Regions from separate parts of the Streptomyces sp. B6B3 genome, predicted to be linked through region 1. Evidence: riboswitches for the same ligand, from Rfam matches in the RefSeq annotation. Region 1 holds a riboswitch; the other holds the start of a gene.
What was found. A riboswitch is a leader RNA that binds a small molecule or an ion and turns the genes downstream of it on or off. The one in region 1 is predicted to bind thiamine pyrophosphate.
Positions count from the first base shown of each region.

Region 2: linked by a shared signal. The riboswitch ahead of thiC (phosphomethylpyrimidine synthase ThiC) and the one ahead of thiO (glycine oxidase ThiO) in region 1 are both predicted to bind thiamine pyrophosphate.

Region 1 is NZ_JBDPLU010000009.1:300,794-308,372, reverse strand. Features, by position in the region: gene ABGB06_RS20935 (septum formation family protein) at 1-783, opposite strand, end outside; gene ABGB06_RS20930 (thiazole synthase) at 870-1,628, opposite strand; gene thiS (sulfur carrier protein ThiS) at 1,768-1,989, opposite strand; gene thiO (glycine oxidase ThiO) at 1,995-3,176, opposite strand; TPP riboswitch at 3,168-3,279, opposite strand; gene ABGB06_RS20915 (DUF1996 domain-containing protein) at 3,490-4,377, shown strand; gene ABGB06_RS20910 (DUF305 domain-containing protein) at 4,377-5,036, shown strand; gene ABGB06_RS20905 (family 16 glycosylhydrolase) at 5,095-6,450, shown strand; gene ABGB06_RS20900 (LacI family DNA-binding transcriptional regulator) at 6,700-7,579, opposite strand, start outside.
Region 2 is NZ_JBDPLU010000005.1:360,435-368,013, forward strand. Features, by position in the region: gene ABGB06_RS14110 (cupin domain-containing protein) at 1-71, shown strand, start outside; gene ABGB06_RS14115 (DUF5326 family protein) at 208-417, shown strand; gene ABGB06_RS14120 (YibE/F family protein) at 365-1,786, opposite strand; TPP riboswitch at 1,787-1,898, shown strand; gene thiC (phosphomethylpyrimidine synthase ThiC) at 1,891-3,597, shown strand; gene ABGB06_RS14130 (hypothetical protein) at 3,804-4,643, shown strand; gene ABGB06_RS14135 (NUDIX domain-containing protein) at 4,682-5,152, opposite strand; gene ABGB06_RS14140 (XRE family transcriptional regulator) at 5,156-5,875, opposite strand; gene ABGB06_RS14145 (hypothetical protein) at 6,388-6,576, shown strand; gene ABGB06_RS14150 (hypothetical protein) at 6,603-6,869, shown strand.

The DNA.
Region 1 (7,579 bases):
CGCGTCCCCGGGGAACTCCTGGTAGCCGGTCACCTGGGCGGTGCCGTACGCCTCCGCCTCGTGCGGGGCGTCGCAGGGCAGCCGGGTGACGGTGGTCTCCTCGGTGGCCTCGTTCTCCTCGTACTGGCCGAGGCCGGTGCCGGAGTCGAAGCAGTCGCCGACCCGGATGTCGAAGACGTCGATCTGCTCGCCGTCGTCGGGTGTCGGTTCGGTCGGGTTGGGGTCGTCGGTGGGCTCGTCGTCCGGCTCGCGCCGCTCCGGGCGCTGCTCCTCGGTGGCCTCGGTCCCCCCGCCGTCGTCGTCCGAGTTGGTCGCCGCGACGGGGATGATCACGGCGAGCGCCGCGATCTGCACGCCGGCCAGCACGACGCCGGCGATGGCCAGGCCCCGACCCCGCTCGGCCCCGGCGCGCGCGGAGAGCCGGGACAGCGCGACCAGCCCGAGCGTCAGGGCCACGGGGAAAAGCCCGACCAGGCCGGTGACCAGGGCGCCGATCGCCAGGCCGTTGACCGGCCGTGCCGGCGCCGGCTGGCCCCACGGCGGCGGCCCGCCGCCCGGCGGCTGCCCGGGACCGCCCGGATAGGGCGGCGGCGGACCGTACGGCTGCGGCGAGGGCTGTGCCGGCGGCGGGCCCGGCTGTGGGGCCGGTTGTGGGGCCGGCGGCTGCGACGGGGGTTCCGCCGACTTCCCCGGCTGCTGCTGGTGCGGTGGGGGCGGACCCTGCGGCGGTCCCGAGGGCGGCGGCCAGGCGCCATAGCCCTGCGGTGGCGGCGGAGTGTCCATGGTCCCCCCGGGGAGCGCGGTGATGCTGGGTGCGGCCCTGGAACCCTTGCGCCGCTGCGCCGGCCCGCCGCAGGGCGGATCGTATCTCAGTGCGAGAACGCCGGACGTTCCCGCTCCACGTCCGCGTCCAGGCTGGCCAGCCCCGCCATCGGGGACGAGGCGCGGGCGAAGTGCCGCCTCGGGATCCGCCCCGCGCGCCCGGCCAGCCGCCCGGCCAGCACCGCGTGCCGCATCGCCCGCGCCATCTCCTCGGGGCGCTGCGCCCGGGTGACCGCGGAGGCCAGCATCACGCCGGCGCACCCCAGCTCCATGGCCAGCGCCGCGTCGGAGGCGGTGCCGACGCCGGCGTCGAGGATGACCGGGACGCCGGCGCGTTCGGTGATCAGCTCGATGTTGTGCGGGTTGCGGATGCCGAGGCCCGAGCCGATCGGGGAGCCCAGCGGCATCACGGCCGCGCAGCCGGCGTCCTCCAGGTGGCGGGCCAGCACCGGATCGTCGTTGGTGTACGCGAGCACCGTGAAACCGTCGTCGACCAGGGTCTCGGCGGCCTCCAGGGTGGCCATCGGGTCGGGCAGCAGGGTGCGCTCGTCGGCGACCACCTCCACCTTCACCAGTTCGGTGCCCAGCGCCTCCCGGGCCAGCCGCGCGGTCAGCACGGCCTCGCCCGCGGTGTAGCAGCCGGCGGTGTTCGGCAGCGGCCGGATGCCGAGCTCGGCGAGCACGGAGAGCACCGAGCCGCGGGCGCCCGGGTCGATCCGGCGCATGGCCACGGTGGTCAGCTCGGTGCCCGAGGCGACCAGCGCGCGGCGCAACACGTCCAGGCTGGGCGCGCCGCCGGTGCCCATGATGAGGCGGGAGGACAGCCGCAGGCCGCCCAGCGCCAGGGCCTCGTCGCCGGCCGCGGTGTCGGTGGTGCCGGTGCTGGTGCCGGTGGTGTCGTTGGCGGGTGTGGTGTCGGTGGGGTTGGTCTCGGCCATGACGGTCTCAGCCTCCCTGTACGGCGGTCAGCACCTCGACCCGGTCGCCCTCGGCGAGCGCGGTCGCGGGCCACTGGCCGCGCGGGATCACGGTCTCGTTGACGGCGGCGGCGATCCCGCCCGGGCCGGCGGGCGCGGCGAGCAGCTCGGCCACCAGCCGGTCCAGCGTGGTGCCGGACGCGAGCCGGCGCCGCTCCCCGTTCACCCATACCTGGACGTCCGCGCTCACGTTGCTCACACCGCCACCTCCTCGCGCGCCGCGGGCGCCGGCTCGCCGGGCGACCAGCGCCGTGGGGTGAAGGGGCGGGCGTGTTCGGGAAGCTCCCCGCTCGTCAGCACCTCGGCCAGCACCTCGCCGGTGATCGGTGCGAGCAGCACCCCGTTGCGGTGGTGCCCGGTGGCCAGGTGCAGCCCGGCCAGCCCGCTCGGGCCGAGCAGCGGGGCGTTGTCGGGGGAGCCGGGCCGCAGCCCGGCGCGGCATTCGACGAGCGGCAGCTCGGTCACGCCGGGCACCAGCTCGTGGGCGTCGCGCAGCAGCTGGTAGACGCCGCCCGCGGTGACGGTGGTGTCCGGGCCGCACTCCTCCGAGGTGGCGCCGAGCACCAGCTCGCCGTCGGTCCGGGGCACCAGGTAGATCGAGCCGCCGCGGACCACCGCCCGCACCGTGCGGCTCAGCAGCGGCGGCCGGCCGGCCGGCATGCGCAGCCGCAGGATCTGGCCCTTCACCGGACGCACCGGCGGCGCGACGTCGGGCGGCAGCCCGGCGAGCTCCGCGCTGCGGCAGCCGCCGGCGAGCACCACCTGCCCGGCCGCCAACGTGCCGCCGTCCGACAGCGTCAGACCGGTGGCGCGCTCGCCCGTGACCGTCAGCTCGGTGGCCCAGACGCGGTGGAACGCCACGCCGGCCCGCTCGCAGGCGACCAGCAGCGCGGCCAGCAGCAGGCGCGGGTTCACCTGGTGGTCGCCGTCGACGCGCAGCCCGCCGCGCACGCCCGGTGCCAGCATCGGCTCCAGCCGGCGGCTCTCCCGGCCGGACAGCCACTGGGTCGCCAGGCCGCAGCGCTGCTGCAGCGCGTGCAGCTCGCGCAGCAGCGACCGGTCGTCGGCGTCCAACGCGGCCACCAGGGTGCCGCACGGGCGGTAGCCGACGTCGATTCCGGCCAGCTGCGTCAGCTCGGCGACGAACTCCGGATAGCGGGCGGCCGAGGCGAGGTTGAGGTCGAGCAGCGCCTCCTCGCCGTGGTGCAGTTCGGTGACGGCGGCCAGCATCCCGGCGGCCACCCCCGCGGCGCCGTCGCCGGGCCGCGGGTCGACCACCGCGGTGCGCAGCCCTCGTTGGGCCGCCCGCCAGGCGGTGACCAGGCCGATCACACCGCCGCCGACCACGACGACGTCCGCCGATCTACGCGCACTCACGCGACTCCTCCCTTCGCCGGCATGACCCGGATCAGGTTCGTACGGTCGGAGGCCGGCCAGCCTCCCTCTCAGCCCGGTGCGCCGGGCTCCCGTGGGTGTCCTTCGTCGGCAGCCTAGTACCGCCCTCGCCTGGCCGGAACCCGAGGGCGAGAGAGCGCTCTCTCGACTCGCTCCCGATCGCCCGTCATTGGCCGTCAGGTGCGCGGGCGAGTTCCGGGAATGCGTCGAACTTCTTGACGCCTTGTTTCGCCATCTCTAGGTTCCGGGTCAGAGAGCGCTCTCTCACACCCCCCACCTCATTCGAGGAGAGCACGTGAAACCACACACCTGGCCGCGGCGCGCGCTCTACGCCGGACTCGCCATCCTCGGCCTGATCGGCTCACAGTTCGTCGTCGGCGTCAGCGGCGCGGCCGCCGGTGACGATCCGGCGGGGGACAGCGCGGCGGCGGACGTCGTGCGCGTGGCGGAGTTCGTGGCGGAGTGCACGTTCAGCCACCAACTCCCCGACGACCCGATCGTCTTCCCCGGCCTGGCCGGAGCCTCACACATGCACAGCTTCTTCGGAAGCACGGTGACCAACGCACACACCAACCTCGGCGACCTGCTGGCGTCGGACAGCACCTGCGACCCGGCCATCGACCTCTCGTCGTACTGGGTGCCGACGCTCTTCGTGAACGGGCAGGCGGTCCAGCCGCAGTCCGCGACGTTCTACTACCTGGGCGAGGGCGTCAACGACCCCTCGAGGATCCAACCCCTGCCGCAGGGACTGAAGATCGTGGCCGGCAACGCGGTGGCCAGCGGTCCCGACCAGTCCATCGCGCGATGGTCGTGCCTGCACGCCGGGCACGTCGACCCGTCCAAGGACTTCGTGACCTGCCCGGCGGGCACGGCCCTGGAGTCGTACCTCGACTTCCCGCAGTGCTGGAACGGCGTCGACCTCGACTCGCCGAACCACAAGGACCACATGGCCTACCCGGTCAACGGCGCGTGCCCGGCGACCCACCCGGTGCCGGTGCCGAAGCTCCGTCAGGTGCTTCGTTACCCGGTCAACGGTGACCCCTCCGGGTTCGAGCTGGCCTCCGGGCCCGGCTACACGATGCACGGCGACTTCTTCAACGCCTGGCCGGTCGACGAGATGGCCCGGCGGGTCGCGAACTGCATCAACCCCGTCATCAAGTGCGGCCCCGACGGCACCCCGTAGTGCGCCGCCCCGACCGGCGCCGGCCGGCCCTCGCGGGCGGGCCGGCGCCCCTGGCGGCCGTGCTGGCCTCGGTCGTCCTGCTGCTCTGGGCCCTCACCGGATGCGGCGGGTCGGCGGCGGGTCCCGGTCCGGCGGGGCCCGGCGGGGACGCGACCACCGGCTCGGCGTCCGACGGCGGGGCGTCGGACGCGGCGGGGACCGGGGGAGCGGCCGGGCTGAGCCCGACCGACCTGGCCTGGGCCCAGCTGATGATCCCGCTGAACGACCGGATGCTCGCGATGCTCGACCAGGTCGCCCGGCACGGCCGGGACCCCGGCCTGCGCGGCTTCGCGGACGAGCTCGCGGCCAGCCACCGGACCGAACTGGGGCGGCTGCACGCCCTGCTGGACGACGCGGGCGTGACCTACACCAACCTCCACGAGGGCCACAACATGCCCGGCATGGTCACCGAGGAGGAGCTCGACGACCTCGTCCGGCTGCGCGGCGCCGCCTTCGACGCGGCGGCCAGGGACCACCTGCGCGAGCACCTGGCGGAGTCGGGACAGGTCTCCCGCGCCGAACGGGACGCCGGCGCGGACGACGACGCGACCACCCTCGCCGCGGAACTCGCCGACGCTCGCGTCGCCCAACTCGACGAGCTCGCCCGGCTCGGCGACTGAACACCCCACACGACCCCCCCACACGTACCCCCCACACGGGAAGGACCAGGACGACACGATGGATGTCACCACGCCGGGGCGCACCCCGGTGACCACGTCGCACCGGAGACGACCGCGCTGGCCGCTGGCCACGCTGATGGCGGTGCTCGCGACCGTTCTCGGCATCACCACGCTGGCGGCGCCGTCCTCCTCCGTGGCCGCCGAGGAGGTTCTGCTCTCCTACGACAAGCCGGCCCAGGCGTCCACCTCGCAGCACGACGGCACCTGCTGGGAATGCGGCCCCGACAAGGCGTTCGACCACGACCCGGCCAGCCGCTGGGCCACCTCCCCGGAGGGCGGCTGGGTGGACCCGGGCTGGATCTCCGTGGACCTCGGCGCCCCGGCCGACATCAGCCGGGTGGTGCTGCAGTGGGACCCGGCCTACGCCGTGGCCTACCAGATCCAGGTCTCGAACGACGGGCAGAACTGGCAGCCGATCCACGAGACCACCAGCGGCGGCGGCTACAAGGAGACCGTGCAGGTCTCGGGCAGCGGCCGCTACGTGCGGATGTACGGCACCCAGCGGTCCAACGGCTACGGCTACTCGCTGTGGGAGTTCCAGGTGTACGGCACCGGTGGCGCGCCGGAGACCCCGCCGGTGCCGGAGGACCCGACCTTCCCGGGCGAGCTGGTGTGGAGCGACGAGTTCGAGGGCGCCGCCGGCAGCGCGCCCGACGCGGCGAAGTGGACCGCCGACCCGGGCAACGGCAACAACAACGAACTCCAGATGTACACCGACAACCAGAACGCCCGGCTGGACGGCCAGGGCAACCTGGTGATCGAGGCGCGCCGGGAGCAGACCCCGGGCTCCAGTTGCCCGGTGGACCCGATCAGCGGCAGCACCACCTGCCAGTACACCTCGGGGCGCATCAACACCGCGGGGAAGTTCGACTTCACCTACGGCCGGGTCGAGGCCCGGATGAAGGTGCCCAGCACGGTCGGCCTGTGGCCGGCGTTCTGGATGCTCGGCTCGGACTTCAACGAGGGCCGGCCGTGGCCGTACACCGGCGAGATCGACATCATGGAGCACGTCGGCACCTCGCCCAACCTGGTGCACTCCACGCTGCACGCCCCCGCCTACTTCGGCGGCAACGGCTACGGCACCAGCCTGGACCTGGGCCAGCCGATCTCCAACGGCTTCCACACCTTCGCCGTGGAGTGGGACAGCCAGGGCATGGTGTTCACCGTGGACGACCGGGTCATCCACACCGTGGACCGGCAGGAGCTGGAGACGACGGTCGGGCCCTGGGTCTTCGACCACGACTTCTTCATGATCCTCAACGTCGCCGTCGGCGGCGACTGGCCGGGTCCGCCGAACGGGTCCTCGACCTTCCCGCAGCAGATGGTCGTGGACTACGTGCGCGTGTACCAGTAGCCGCGAGCACGGCCGAGCCCTGTCCGGGCGGTCGATGGGGGCACCTCCCAGCCTTCCAGGCTGGGGGAGGATCGGCCCGCGGCTCCCCCGGAGCTCGGGGGCCCGCCCGGACAGGGACTGGTGCCAGTCGGCCGGCAGTCAACGGTCAGCAGCAGCCGGCCCGGCTGGGACGCGCACAGCCGCCGGGTCCCCGCCTGGGGCCCGGCGGCCGCCCGCGCCCGGCCGTGTCCCCCGGCGCGCCGAGCGCGCCTATGCGCTCTGCCTGACCACCAGTTCCGGGTGGAAGACCACCGAGGGCAGCGGCCGTCCGCCGGTGTCGATCTGCCGCAGCAGCAGCCGGGCCATCTCGGCCGCCATCTCCTCCACCGGCTGCCGGATCGTGGTCAGCGGCGGATCGCAGTTCAGCGCGGGGACGCTGTCGTCGAAGCCGACCACCGCCACGTCCTGCGGCACCCGCCGGCCCTCCTGGCGCAGCATCGACACCGCGCCCAGCGCCATCAGGTCGGAGGCCACGAAAACCCCGTCGAGCTCCGGGTGCCCGGCCAGCAGCCGGCGCATCTCCATCGCGCCGCTGGCCTGGGTGAAGTCCCCCTCGGTCCACGGCACCTCGGCCTGCCCGCGCTCGGCCATCGCGGCCCGGAAGCCCGCCAGCCGCTCCTGCGCCACCGGCATGTCCTGCGGTCCGGCGATCGCGCCCACCCGCCGCCGCCCGATCGCCACCAGATGCTCGGCGGCCAGCGTGGCGCCGGCGCGTTGGTCGGCGTCGACGTAGGTGACCGGCGTCGGCGTGGCCGGCCGGCCGGCGAGCACCGCGGGCAGCGGGGTCCGGGACAGCAGCCCGGGCAACGGGTCGGTGGCGTGCGCCGAGATCAGCACCACGCCGTCCACGTGGCCCTGTTGCAGGTAGCCGAGCAGCTGGCCGCGGGACGGCTCGTCGTCCGCCAGCATCAACACCACCTGCACCCCGCGCGGCCTGGCCACCTCCAGCAGCCCGGTGACCACCCGGCCGAAGTACGGGTCGGTGAACATCCGCCCCACGAAGGGACCGGTGACCTCGCGCTGCTCGCGCTCCGAGACCACCAGTGCCACCGAGTCGGTGCGCCGGGTCACCAGCGAGCGGGCCGCCCGG
Region 2 (7,579 bases), on a different contig from region 1:
TGCCGCGCAAGTTCCACCACATCACCGAGGACCTGCGGGTGATGGTGATCTTCTCGCCGCCGGAGGGCTGAGGCCGGCCGGTCGCCGCCGTCAGGGTTCATCTCAGGGAACGGTCAGGGGAGGACGGGGGGCGCTGGGACTCCCGCCGACGGCTCCGCCCGCATAGCATCGAGGTATCGGGTCGTATTCGCTAGGAGGAGCCGGGCAATGAAGGGCGCGTTCATGGCGTTGCCATGGTGGGTTCGGTGGATCGCCATCCCCGCCATCGCGCTGGCCGTCTTCGGCACCATGCTCATCAGCCTGATCACGATGCTGGTCGGCTTCGTGTTCAAGATCCTGCTGTTCGCCGCCCTGGTGGCGATCCTCATCTTCGTGGTGCGGAAGTTCGTCTCCTCCTCTTCCGGTGGCGGCTGGTAGCGCGTGACCCCTCGGCGGCACCCGGCGCCCTGCTCGGGGCCGGAACGGCCGCGTCCGGCCGGCGGTCGGCGCTGACCACCAGCGCCGCCAGCAGCGTCGTCACCGGCACCGAGGCCACCAGCCCGATCGAGCCGACCAGCGTCCGGACGATCTCCTCGGCCACCACCTCGCTGAACGCCACGGTGTCCACGCCGCTGCGGGCGATGGTGAAGAGCAGCAGCAGCGGCAGCGCGGCGCCCGCGTAGGCCAGCACCAGGGTGTTGACCACCGAGGCGATGTGGTCCCGGCCGATGCGCATCGCCGATCGGTACAGTTTCGGCCAACCTGCCCCCGGCTCCGCCTGCTTCAGCTCCCACACCGCCGACGTCTGGGTCACCGTCACGTCGTCCAGCACGCCGAGCGAGCCGATCAGGATGCCGGCGAGCAGCAGCCCGCGGATCTCGATGCCCGGGTACAGGCTGTGCACCAGGCTGGTCTGGTCGTCGGTGTTCCCGGTGAGGCTGGCCCACCCGATGAACGCCGACCCCAGCAGCCCGATGAGCAGCAGCGAGATCAACGTGCCGAGCACCGCGACCGCGGTGCGGGCGGTCACCCCGTGGGTCAGGAACAGCGTCACCAGCATGATCACGCTGCCGCCGATGACCGCGACCAGCAGCGGGTTGGAGCCGTTGAGGATGGCCGGCAGGATGAACGCGGTCAGCACCGCGAAGCTCACCACCAGGCCGACCAGCGCCAGCAGCCCGCGGAGCCGCCCGACCGCCACCACGACCAGCGCGAACACCCCGGCGAGCAGCAGCATCGGCGGCTCCCGGCCCACGTCCCTGATGCTGTACTGCAACTCCTCGGGCGCATCGGGGGCGAAGGCGACGACCACCTTCTGGCCCACGCTGTAGCGCTGCGGCGCGTCCGGCGGGACCACCTCGTCGAAGGTGCGTCCGGCGTGCGGCCCCGTGGTGACCTCGACCGTGGCCGTCTCGCAGGTTCCGGTGACGCCGCGCGGCACCTGCACCCCGATGTCCGCGCAGTTCACCTCCTCGACCTCGGTGATCCGCGCGTCCTCGGTCTGCTGGTCGAAGCCGAGCCCGGTGCGCTGCCCCTCGCCCTCCGGCGCGCCGCCCGGCCACAGCAGCACCACGCCGGCGGCGACCAGGGCGGCGAACGGGATCAGCACCGCCGCGATGACCCGCCGCAGCCGCAGCGACACGGGCGCGGCGGGACCGCCGTGATGGTGATGCGCGTGCGCGTGCCCGGGTTCGGGTCCCTGCCCGGATCCGGGGGCGTCGTCGAATGAGGTCACGGTCAGATCATCGCCTAAGCGACCCGGCCCCCTGTTCAGCTCGGCCGGTGTGCCGTTAGCGTGGAGTCGCATATGTGCCAATCGCGGGAGCTCCGGGCACGGGGCTGAGAGGGCGCTGAGGCCGCGCCGACCGCCGAACCTGTTACCGGGTAATGCCGGCGTAGGGAGTAGGTCCGATGACCAAGCAAAACGCACGCACGCCTGCCCGCACCGCGGCCGACCGGCCCGTCGGCGCGCACAAGGGATACCTCACCGGGGCGCGCCCCGACCTCCGGGTTCCCGTGCGGCACGTGCGGCTGACGGACGGCCGGGACGTGTCCCTGTACGACACCTCGGGGCCGTACACCGACCCGGACGTCCAGACCGACGTCCGCCGCGGCCTGCCGCCGCTGCGCGCGGGCTGGATCGCCGAACGCGGCGACACCGCGGAGCACGGCCCGAACGGCGGGGCCCGACGCGGCAGCGGCGCCGCCGTCACCCAACTGGCGTACGCGCGCCGCGGCGAGATCACCCCCGAGATGGAGTTCGTCGCGCTCCGCGAGAACCGCCCCGCCGACCTCGTCCGCGAGGAGCTCGCCGCCGGCCGCGCCGTACTGCCGGCCAACATCAACCATCCGGAGACCGAGCCGATGATCATCGGCCGGAACTTCCTGGTGAAGGTCAACGCCAACATCGGCAACTCCGCCGTCACCTCCTCCATCGAGGAGGAGGTCGACAAGATGGTCTGGGCGACCCGTTGGGGCGCCGACACGGTCATGGACCTGTCCACCGGCCGGGACATCCACACCACCCGCGAGTGGGTGCTGCGCAACTCACCCGTCCCCGTCGGCACCGTGCCCATCTACCAGGCGCTGGAGAAGGTCGGCGGCCGGGCCGAGGAGCTGAGCTGGGAGATCTACCGGGACACCGTGATCGAACAGGCCGAACAGGGCGTGGACTACATGACCGTGCACGCCGGCGTGCTGCTGCGCTACGTCCCGCTGACCGCGCGCCGCAAGACCGGCATCGTGTCCCGCGGCGGCTCGATCATGGCGGCCTGGTGCCTCGCCCACCACCAGGAGAGCTTCCTCTACACGCACTTCGAGGAGCTCTGCGAGATCCTCGCCGCCTACGACGTCACGTTCTCCCTCGGCGACGGGCTGCGCCCCGGTTCGATCGCCGACGCCAACGACGAGGCGCAGTTCGCGGAGCTGCGCACGCTCGGCGAGCTGACGACCATCGCCAGGGCACACGACGTGCAGACCATGATCGAGGGGCCGGGCCACGTGCCCATGCACAAGATCAAGGAGAACGTGGACCTCCAGCGCGAACTCTGCGACGACGCCCCGTTCTACACCCTCGGCCCGCTGACCACCGACATCGCTCCCGCCTACGACCACATCACCTCCGGCATCGGCGCGGCGATGATCGCCTGGTGGGGCACGGCGATGCTCTGCTACGTCACCCCGAAGGAGCACCTCGGCCTGCCCGACAGGGACGACGTGAAGACCGGCGTCATCACCTACAAGATCGCCGCCCACGCCGCGGACCTCGCCAAGGGCCACCCGGGCGCCCAGGACTGGGACGACGCCCTGTCCGACGCCCGTTTCGACTTCCGCTGGGAGGACCAGTTCAACCTGTCCCTCGACCCGGACACGGCCCGCGCCTTCCACGACGAGACCCTCCCCGCCGAACCCGCCAAGACCGCCCACTTCTGCTCCATGTGCGGCCCCCGCTTCTGCTCGATGAAGATTAGTAGAAGCATAATGAACGACTACGGCGACGAACTGGGCCTGACCAGCGCTGCCTCGGCCGAAGCCGCCGAGGCAGCCGCCGGGATGGCCCAGAAGTCCCAGGAGTTCGCCGAGGGCGGCAACCGCCTCTACCTGCCGCTCGCGGACTGACGGAAGTGTCCCGGTCCGAGGCGGGCCTCGGACCGGGACACTGCCTTCTCGACAGTGGAAGGGCTCGCGGCGGGCAAGAGTTCGACTCCACAGGCTGGCCCTGCAAGTGGGATTCGGTCTGTAGGTGGATCTTGGTATTGACGAGGGATGCAGCCTCTTCCCGCAGTAACCTGACTAGTATCAGATCGAGGGCTTGGGGAGGCGGCATGGAGTCAACTGATAGGCCGGATGGGAATACGGCTGCTGGAGCGCCTTTCGAGGCGCGCAACGACTTCAGCGGCTCAACTCACGGTCCCGTGTTTCAAGCCGGCCAATTCAATGGGCCCATCACCCTAAATCTCTACCATGGGAATTCCTCGGCTCCCTCATTGAACAGTGGTGCAGATCTTGGTGAGGGCGGGGAGAATAAGCCTGTCCCGAAAGTTCCCAGAACTCAGGATCAGTTAGATCGCCTTCTCGTTGAGAAGCCAATCGTGTGGGAATATTTGGCGTGGGCAGGTTTCCTCAAAATTGGCATGGATAAGCTGAATCCGGTGTGGCTTGACCACGCCGTGGGAAACCCTGGCGCAGGGCAGTATCTTGCCAACGCTCAGGAGGTTGTCGCGTATGCGGATAGCGTAATTGGGAGCGCATCGGAGATTGGCGAAAGAATCAACTACTGGCTTTCGGAGGATATGCAACGAAGTGCCTTCGGTCCTCCAGGTGAGCCGGGTGACCCCGTCGTGATTGAGCACGTCGCTAAGCGCCTGCTTGACATTTATCAGGGCTTCATGCGGTGCGCTGTTGATCTCCGCTCTGCTCGGGCGCCGTCGCATCTGTTGAAGTTTCTTCAGCTGACGGCTGTGCTGATGAACAATCCAGTGCGCGAGTTTCGCGAATTTGTAGAAACTCTGGTGAGCAACTTCGACAGATTTTCGCAGGTGGATATGTATGATCCCGATCTGCGTATCGATCTAACCTTGCACTTCAAGCTCACGATTGATGACGATGCCATGGCGGCTTTTGATGCGGAGGTAGAAAGGATCGAAAGGGCCGGGTTTCGATAGGTGGAACGGGATTCTGATTCTTGATTGTTGTCACGCGCCTAGCCGAGGTGAGGGCTGTTGCGGTGCTCTAGGTAGTGCTGGAGCCGCAGCCGTTGGGTGTGGTGCATAGGCAGGGTGGCTAGGTCGGCGGGTGGGATGAAGCGGAGTTCGGTGGACTCGTCGGAGATGGTCAGCTCTCCGCCAGTGATGCGGGCGTTGAAGCAGATGTTGAACTGGCGGCGGACTTCGCCGTCGGTGTAGGCGATGACGTGGCGCGGGTCGGTGTAGGTGCCGACGAGGCCGGTGATCTCGATGTCCAGGCCGGTTTCTTCCTTGACCTCGCGCACCGCCGTACCGGGGAGAGAGTCAGTCATTTCCATGCCGCCGCCGGGCAGGGCCCACAGGTCGTTGTCGCGGCGGCGTTGGAGGAGGATGTTGCCGGCATCGTCGGTGACGACGGCTGAGGCGGCGACGACGAGGCTGTTGGGCTTGGGGGCGTCGGGGTCGTCGTAGTACTCGGTGCGTGCCATGGTTCAGGCTTCCTCGGTGACAGGTTTGGCGGTGGCCCAGACGGCGTTGAAGCTCTCGGCGTAGGTGTCGAACATGCCGCCGCGGGCGTCGCGGCGTAGGTGCCAGACGGGTGCGCCGTAGGCGTTGACGCCCCAGACGTGGGCGTTGACCAACATCTCCTCGTCGGCGCGGTAGAGGGAGTTGTAGAGCGTGGTGCCGTGGGTCCTGATTTCGATGCCGGGCACGCCGATGAGCGGGCGGTAGTGCATGAGGGCCAGGCGGCAGCGCGATTCGATGCCGTGGCCGAACTTCTCCTCTTGGCCGCGATGCTGAACGTTGGGGCTGTCGGCGTCGCCGATGGCAATCCGGATGGCACAGCCCTCGGCTGCTCGTTCCTTGAGTAGCTCGTTGAGTCTGGGATTGGCCTCGTGCAAGAAGACGGCCGCGTAGACCAGCACGTCAATCTGCTCAGTGGCGCGGGTGATGAGGTCGACGAACGCGGTTGCGGGGACGTTGGCGCGTTGTTCGTGGAGCGCGACGAGTTCGGGGCTGACCGCGCGGGCGGGGCGGGCTTGGCGTAGGGCAGGCCAGAGTGCGTGCACGTCTTCTCCTAGGGTCTCGGCTGCCCGCATGGCCGTGGAACGGCGTGGTGTGCGGCCGAGGTTCACCCAGCGTTCGACGGACTTGGGGTCCACGTCGACCTTCGCCGCGAGGGTGGCATGGGTCCAGCCTCCGGCTGCCATGACAGCTCGTAGCCTCTCGTTCGGCTCCACAGTCTCTCTCCGCATGGTGGGACGGCACTAGGGACGTTTTACCCGACGCGGGACGTCCCAAAGTGGGGTTGGGACGTGGTTCCTACGTCCCAGTGAGCGACGCGATGATCACGCGACGTAGACCCCCGCGACCGTGGGCTCGGTCCGGGGGCGTGGCCAACGCTACGAAGGAGCGTCGACGTGTCGCACTGTATCGCCTGGATTCTTCTGCCGTTGCTGCGACGGCTCTTGCCAGCCCCCGGCCGCCATCGGGCGGACTCCGTCCTTGCCGAAGTGCGCCGGGAGGACGAGCCGACGATTGTGTTGCCTCGCCAGCCGGGGCGCGGCGCCGATGAACTGGTCCGCCCGTACGTGCTGTCCGCCGCGGAACGGCGTTCGCGTCGCGAGCGGACCGAGCAACGTGAGCGGCGGCGGGCACTGTGGTTGGCGTCGTACGGGATTGACGTGAGGCCGAGCCGCATCCATGGAGTGGAGGTGGCCCCGTGAGTGGCACGTCGACACCCAAGGTCGGTTCTCTGGCACGGGATACGGAGCTGGGCCGGCTCGGCAAGGTCATGGACTACCAGTCGGGCCGGGTGTGGCTTCGCCCCGTCGAGGGCGGGCGGGAATGGGACGTTCAGCCGGACCGCGTGGAGCTCGTGGCGGAGCGACTGGGGCGGCGGTCCTGGTGAGTCCTCGGTCGGTCATCAAACACCACGTGCCTTGGACGCTGGGCGAGGAGACAGCGCCGAACGCCACCAAGGCGATTTTCCGCATTGAGTGCCTGACCTGCGACGCCTCGTCCGAGCTGGTGGACAACGAGTCCGCGCCGGTTGAGCTGTGGGCCTTGGAGCACACCGGCCGGAACGTCTCGCATCGCCAGTTCAAGCTCTACACGGAGTGGTTCATGCGCGTCGACCCGGCGCCCGGCAACCCCCTCTACGACCGAGAGAAGGAGACGGGCCCACCCCGTCAGGCTCCCTGACCGACAACCCCATACGTGACCGGACCACCCTCTCCGCCTGGCAGCTTCGCGGGTGGTCCGGCAGGGATTCCGCAGAACCCCGGTGCCGATGGTATCGGGGCTGCGGTCGTTGTGATCAAGCCGCAGGACCCCAAGTCAGATGGACAGAAGGGTGTTCAGCGATGCACGGCCCGGACGACGAGACAGGATCACTCAACGCGGAGTTCGACCCTGACACCGTGCTGTGGGTACGGGAGTCGACTACGTGGATGGATGGCGAGACGCGAAGGATGCCGCCGAGGCACTGGCTTCCGGGCTGCGGCTGGCCGGTGTAGACGCGGAGGGCATACAGCTGCGGGCCGACGCGGCGCCGGACGGCTCGGGCGTGGTTCGGCTGACTTGCTCGGCCTCGACCGCACGCGATATCGCGTTGCTGGCGCGGGTAACAGGCGCTCGGCTGCGGCGGGCTGGGTGAGGCGCCATGGGTGCCGCGCCTGCGGTCGCGGGTGGCCGGAGAGTGTTGGGCCGGTGTCCTGCCCGGGTTGGGGTCGAGCATGGTCAGGGGGCCATACGCTGGCCGGCGACTCGGGCAGGCTGGTCCTGCCCACGTTGGTGCCCGAGTGGCCCCCTGTCCTTGCTCGACGCGGGCCCCGGCCCGGTCAGGTGGCTCAGGACTCGCAGGCCGCCCGCCCCAAACACTCCCGTGCCGCCTCGACGCGCGGGCGGCGGCG